DNA from 2 places in the Shewanella sp. SM74 genome. Region 1 is predicted to be linked to the other one. Evidence: predicted binding sites of a transcription regulator. Region 1 holds the regulator's gene; the other holds the start of a gene.

Region 1 (3,427 bases):
CTCCCTTAGCTTTTGCGTACGCCATTATTGTGCTGCGGGATGACTTACCAAAATGGGGTTTGGGTTTCCTAACACCTATCGCTAAGTTACTTATGCCATTTCGAAGGCTGATTGAAGTATTGTTGTTTGTCCTCGCCATTGGCGTAGGGGCTTACACTGGCTTCTTAATTTCGGCGATGAATGCCTATCCTATGCTCAACACTGCGGTGCTGCCTGCGCTGTTTTTAGTGTCAGGTCTATCGGCGGGCGCTGCGGCAAATGCGGTACTGGCGTTGCTGATGTTTAAGACTGACAGCCACGACAAAACTTTAGTGAAGATGCACGGTTTAGAATTGCCTGTGATGGCGATTGAAATTCTATTCCTGTTCATGTTGTTTTGCGCCTTGTACTTCAAGGGCGGCGCGGCAGCTGCGGCCTTAGCATCGTTAACGTCTGGGCTATGGGCAAGCGTGTTCTGGATAGGTGTTGTCGGTATCGGCTTTGGTATTCCATTGCTGTTTATGCTGCTACCCGCCGCGACTCGCCACACTAAGGGCGCGATGATCATGGTTGCTTGTGCGAGCTTAACGGGCGTACTCGCCTTAAGACACTTTATTGTGTACGCAGGGCAAAGCTATTTAAGCTGAGTGTAAGCTTGCTTTACGTATTGATAGATAAAGAAAAAGCACTGGCAATGTCAGTGCTTTTTTATTGTTTGAATCTTGAGAAGGTTTGCCAGTACAAGCGGGACGCTTATTGGGGTAATAACTCGATAACCGACTTCACCGTTAGCACTAAGGCGCTGATACTGCACAGGACTAACGTCGCCATCTTTGTCTTCTCTTTATCGACACGGCCCACTAATCGTCCTGCGACTAAGTAACCTAAAATCACTGAGGGTAGCAGCATCAACGACAGCCACAGATGTTTTAATTCTAATAAGCCAGTGATTGCTAAAATGATCAGTGCAATCATGGAGCTAAAAATGAAGAAGGCCGACAGGGCGGCGCGAAACTGCGAGGCATCTTTGCCCGATAATAGAATCGCCATCGGCGGGCCACCAATCGCGGCGATATTGCCGAAGATCCCTGAAACCACGCCCGCACCGAAGAGGGTTTTCTTATTCACTGGCAGGCTGAATTTATATAGGCTGAGGATCACTGCGACAGTCACAATGGCGGCGATGGATAAACCCAGTATGGGCTGAGGCGCAAACAGCAATAAACTCGCGCCGATAAAACCGCCGGGCACGCGACCTAGGAGCGCATATTGCAGGCCATTGAATTCTAAGTGGCCGCGTTCACGCACTAAGGTCAGCAGGGCGATGGAGAAACCCATAGCAATCACAGGCGCTGGCACGAGTTGTGGATCGACGATATACAGCAAAGGACTGGCTACAACCGCAAGCCCAAACCCAATCAGACTTTGGGTTAAGGCGCCCAGAAACACGACCAGCGAGGCTAAGGCGAGTGTCTGTGGATCTATCATAGAAAACATAGGATTTCCTATATCCCAAACCACCTCAAGATAGTGAAATTTAAAGTTTGAAGTCGCTTGGGTATAAACAAAAAGGGATCGTTAACGATCCCTATTGATGAGCACTGTGATATGACTTTGAAAGCGACGAGTCGCTATTCCATGTCTTCCCACTCGATTCCCATTTGATCCATCAACAACTTGGCTTCGGCAGGAATGCTGTCTGGGTTGTCTTTTGACAGATCTTCATCGTTGGGCAATGGCTGACCAGTGTAGGCGTGCAAAAATGCCTCACACAACAGCTCGCTGTTGGTGGCGTGACGCAAATTATTGACCTGACGACGAGTACGTTCGTCCGTGAGGACCTTAAGCACTTTGAGCGGAATAGACACAGTAATTTTTTTTACTTGTTCATTCTTCTTGCCATGTTCAGCATAGGGGCTGATGTATTCCCCATTCCATTCAGTCATTGACTCACCTGTTATAACGCTAAATTCGGGGCAGATTTTAAACCCTTACAAACAACAGTCAAATTATTGCTACTATTTCTTTGTGATTGCAAACAGATTTCTTTATGTTCAGACGTCTAAACGTCTTCACGCCTATTGACGATGGCGTTGGGCTTAGGTACATTTAGACGTCCAGACATCTCTATCAGTCTACCGAATTTAGGAGTCCACCCATGGCAGAGCGTCAATTAGCCACACTGGCAGTGCGTCAGGGTATCGAAAGCGATACTCAATATGGTGCAGTTGTGCCACCGATTTATTTGTCGACTAATTACGCCTTCGATGGTCATAAAAATCCCCGCGAATTCGATTACAGTCGTTCAGGCAACCCAACGCGCTGCATTTTAGGCGAAGCATTAGCCCAATTAGAAAAGGGCGCCACTGGTATAGTGACCTGCACTGGCATGGCGGCCATCACCTTAGTGACCACCTTACTCGGCCCCGATGACCTATTAGTTGTGCCCCATGATTGCTATGGTGGTTCCTACCGTTTATTTACCAACTTGGCGAAGAAAGGCCAGTTTAAGCTCATTGTGGTCGACCAAACCGACAGCCAAGCGTTAGCCGCCGCCATTGCGCAGAATCCTAAGATGGTGTGGCTCGAAACCCCATCGAACCCGTTATTGCGTGTGGTGGATATCGAAGCCATTGCTAAGGTGAGCCATGAGGTCGGCGCGCTGGTGGTGGTTGATAACACCTTTTTATCGCCGATATTGCAACAACCCCTATTGTTAGGCGCGGATATCGTTATCCACTCCACCACTAAATATATCAATGGTCACAGCGATGTGGTCGGCGGCGCAGTGGTCGCCAAAGACGCGCAAATCGGCGAAAGCTTACATTGGTGGTCGAACACTCTAGGCTTAACGGGGTCAGCCTTCGACAGTTATCTGACCCTGCGCGGCCTGCGTACCTTAGCGGTGCGTATTCGCGAGCATCAAACCAATGCCCAGCGTATTATTGAGGTATTAACCCAAAGCCCTGTGGTGAGTAAAGTCTATTACCCAGGGCTTGCGGATCACCCAGGCCACGCCATTGCGGCCAAGCAACAACAGGGCTTTGGCGCTATGCTGAGTTTTGAACTCAAAGGCGGCGAGGCCGAAGTGGTGGCCTTTTTAGGTGCACTCAGCTTATTTAGCGTGGCGGAAAGTTTAGGTGGCGTCGAAAGTTTAGTGGCAGTGCCCGCCACTATGACCCACAGAGCCATGGAGCCGCAGGCGCGCTTCGAGGCTGGTATTAAGGACACCCTATTGCGTCTATCGGTGGGTATTGAAGATGCCGCCGATTTAGTTGCAGATATTCAAGCAGGATTAGCCGCCGTTGCGGCTTGTCAGTAGAGGAATAATAGATGGCACGTTGTCACTTACATAAATTTGGTGGCTCCAGTTTAGCGGATGCCGATTGTTATCGTCGAGTCGCCCATATCCTGTTAACCCACGGTCATAGTGATGATCTTGTGGTGG
Region 2 (3,427 bases), on a different contig from region 1:
GTTGTGCACATTGTCATCTGCTCCCTCGAGTCACCCGCTCGAGAACTAAGGCTGCACGCAGCGATAACAGAAATAGGCAGGTCTCCTGACTCGTAGGGAATAAGATTCGAGATCTTTTTCACTACTCACAGTTGCGGGCACAGTTCGGGCTGACTAACAAGCAGCTCCCCGATTCCCTATTATGTTTGGGTTGATATGCTCTTTGTTAACAACGCCACTGTGAATTAAAACAACGGAGCGATTCGAACAAAGAGAGTCTATTCCCAACACCTATTTCTGCGACGTTATCACTCATTGCGCATGTAATACGCTATCTTGTTCAAACGTCAGGGAAAAGCATTATCCTACATCTATCCCATTAGGCAATGCTGTTTAAATCAGAATATTTTCATGTCAGCTTATTCTCGCCAAACAATCACGCCTACACCATAGCGCCTAGGTCGTGAAATAAGGCCTCAACACCTGCGCCCACTCGGCCAATCTAAACGCCAATAGCAGGCACCCTGTTCATCTTGCAGCACATTAATGCTCACCACGGCCGCCACGGGTAAATCGAGTTGACTATAAAACCCCACCGCCCGTTCAACCCCTAAGGCACGCGCCATTAAGTGACGGATCACCCCGCCGTGGGTCACGACCCACACTTGAGTGGCAGGCATATTATCAGCGGTTTCATTAATGGCACTGTTTTCATTACCCATTTTATGTGAGTCAAGGGTCAATCGTTCAAACTCGGCGGCGAGTATCTGGTCAATCGTCCCATTCACCCGCGACTCAAAACTTGCCATAGTTTCACCATTGGGCGGCGGATTTTGCCAAGGGTTTTGCCAATACGCCGCTAAGCGTTCGCCCTCTTGTTGATACAGTTCATCGAGCCGACAACCGTCCCAATCACCAAAATCAATTTCCTGTAAACCCGACAAACACTGTGCCTGCAATGGCCTTGACTCAGATATCCGTGCCGCCGTCGAGTGCAGCTCGGCGGCAAAAGCGTGGGCAAAATCGGCGCAGCGGCGTGAAGTCGAGCTGTAAATCGCACTGCACACGCTGGCCTGTGACTCAACTGCTGCCGACATTTGTTGCCAACCCTTTTTGCTTAAAGGCACATCCACACGACCCCGCAAGATCGCGCCGCCTTCACACTCACCGTGGCGTAACAATAACAATCGAACTTGTTTCATATATGCCTTTTTAGTTAGGGACTAGATGCTAGGAACTCAAGCCGAGGGCCTAAATTCTAGATTCTCGCTCCGAATGCCTTTGACTTTCATCTTGCCCTGACAATCATAAGTCGCGTATTATGGACGTCTATACGTTTAAATGTCCAAAACAAATTTTTAAGAACAAGTATTCAAAAAATGTCGGCTGACGACAATAAAATGCACTTAGCATAACAATGGCCGATTTTTGGACTTAACTTAGCTGTATTTAAGGTAACTATTTATGACGATACCCTCTACCAAAGCCGGCCAGATATTGGCAGACATTCGCAAACAGCTTGCAGAGCGCATTCTGATCTTAGACGGTGCCATGGGCACTATGATCCAAGGCTACAAGCTGGAAGAAGAGGACTATCGCGGCGAACGCTTTAAAGATTGGCATACGGATGTCAAAGGTAACAACGACCTCTTGGTCTTGTCACAGCCTCACATCATCAAACAAATTCACACCGACTACTTAAATGCCGGTGCCCACATCATTGAAACCAACACCTTTAACGCCACCACCATCGCCATGGCCGACTACGACATGCAGTCGCTGTCCGCCGAAATTAACTTAGTCGGCGCGCGCCTCGCCCGTGAAGCCTGTGATGAAGCCTTTGCTGCCACAGGCATTCCACGCTATGTCGCCGGTGTGTTAGGCCCCACTAACCGTACGTGTTCGATTAGCCCTGATGTGAACGACCCAGGCTACCGCAACGTCAGCTTCGATGAGTTAGTGACTGCTTACAAAGAATCCACTAAGGCACTGATTGAGGGCGGCGCGGATATCATTATGGTCGAGACTATATTCGATACCTTAAACGCCAAAGCCGCGCTGTTTGCGATTGAATCCGTATTCGATGACTTATTCGGTCAGCATTCTAAAGACAGATTGCCGATCATGATTTCGGGCACCATTACCGATGCCTCTGGTCGCACACTGACTGGCCAAACGACCGAAGCCTTTTACAATTCCCTTCGCCATATCAAGCCCTTATCTATCGGTCTTAACTGTGCACTTGGGCCAAAAGAATTGCGCCCGTACGTCGAAGAATTATCCCGTATAGCCGAATGTTATGTGTCGGCGCATCCGAATGCAGGCCTGCCGAACGAGTTTGGCGGTTACGATGAAACCCCAGAAGATATGGCGAATGTGATCGAAGATTGGGCGCGCGAAGGCATGCTCAATATTATCGGTGGTTGTTGTGGTAGTACGCCTGAACATATCCGCGTGATCCGCGAAGCGGTGAGCCGTCACGATCCACGTATTTTGCCAGACATTCCGGTAGCTTGCCGCTTGGCAGGTTTGGAACCACTGACTATCGACGCCCAATCCCTGTTCGTTAACGTGGGTGAGCGCACCAACGTCACAGGTTCGGCCAAGTTTTTAAAGCTGATCAAAGAAGGCAAGTTTGAGCAGGCGCTCGATGTCGCCCGCGAGCAGGTCGAAAGCGGCGCGCAAATCATCGACATCAACATGGACGAAGGCATGCTCGATGGCGCCGAGATCATGCACAAGTTTTTAAACTTGATTGCCTCTGAGCCCGACATCAGTCGCGTACCTATTATGATCGACTCCTCTAAGTGGGAAGTGATCGAAGCTGGCCTCAAATGTATTCAAGGCAAGGGCATAGTTAACTCTATTTCCCTCAAAGAAGGCGAAGCCAAGTTTATCGAGCAAGCCACCTTAGTGAAACGCTACGGCGCGGCGGCCATTATCATGGCATTCGACGAGCAAGGTCAGGCCGACACTAAAGCGCGTAAAATCGAAATCTGTACCCGCGCCTATCGCGTACTGGTCGATAAGGTCGGCTTTCCGCCCGAAGACATCATCTTCGACCCGAACATTTTTGCCATCGCCACGGGTATCGATGAACACGACAACTATGCCGTCGATTTTATTGATGCCATTAAGGCGATTAAAGCCACCCTGCCCCACGCGATGATTTCGGGCGGCGTGTCGAACGTGTCGTTCTCGTTCCGCGGTAACAACCCCGTGCGCGAAGCGATTCACGCGGTATTCCTGTACCACGCCATCAAAGTCGGCATGGACATGGGCATTGTCAACGCGGGTCAATTAGCCATTTACGACGATATCGATCCTGAGCTTAAAGTGCGGGTCGAAAACGTGGTGCTTAACTTGCCCTGCCCAGTTGAAGGCTCGAGCAATACCGAGCAGTTACTTGAAATCGCAGAGAAATTCCGCGGTGATGGCGCGCAGGTGG

The links. Region 1 encodes MetJ, which represses methionine synthesis genes. Its sites were predicted from a motif close to TAGACGTCTAGACGTCTA; they were not measured.
Region 2: a site for MetJ is predicted at 1,302-1,319, ahead of metH (methionine synthase). Genes of this name have one in related genera too.

What each region holds. Positions count from the first base shown of each region.
Region 1 is NZ_JAKKRZ010000007.1:197,249-200,675, reverse strand. It holds gene nrfD (NrfD/PsrC family molybdoenzyme membrane anchor subunit) at 1-626, shown strand, start outside; gene L5M49_RS09815 (sulfite exporter TauE/SafE family protein) at 733-1,476, opposite strand; gene metJ (met regulon transcriptional regulator MetJ) at 1,611-1,925, opposite strand; gene metB (cystathionine gamma-synthase) at 2,138-3,301, shown strand; gene L5M49_RS09800 (bifunctional aspartate kinase/homoserine dehydrogenase II) at 3,313-3,427, shown strand, end outside.
Region 2 is NZ_JAKKRZ010000010.1:140,409-143,835, reverse strand. It holds cobalamin riboswitch at 58-234, opposite strand; gene L5M49_RS12440 (histidine phosphatase family protein) at 456-1,181, opposite strand; gene metH (methionine synthase) at 1,444-3,427, shown strand, end outside.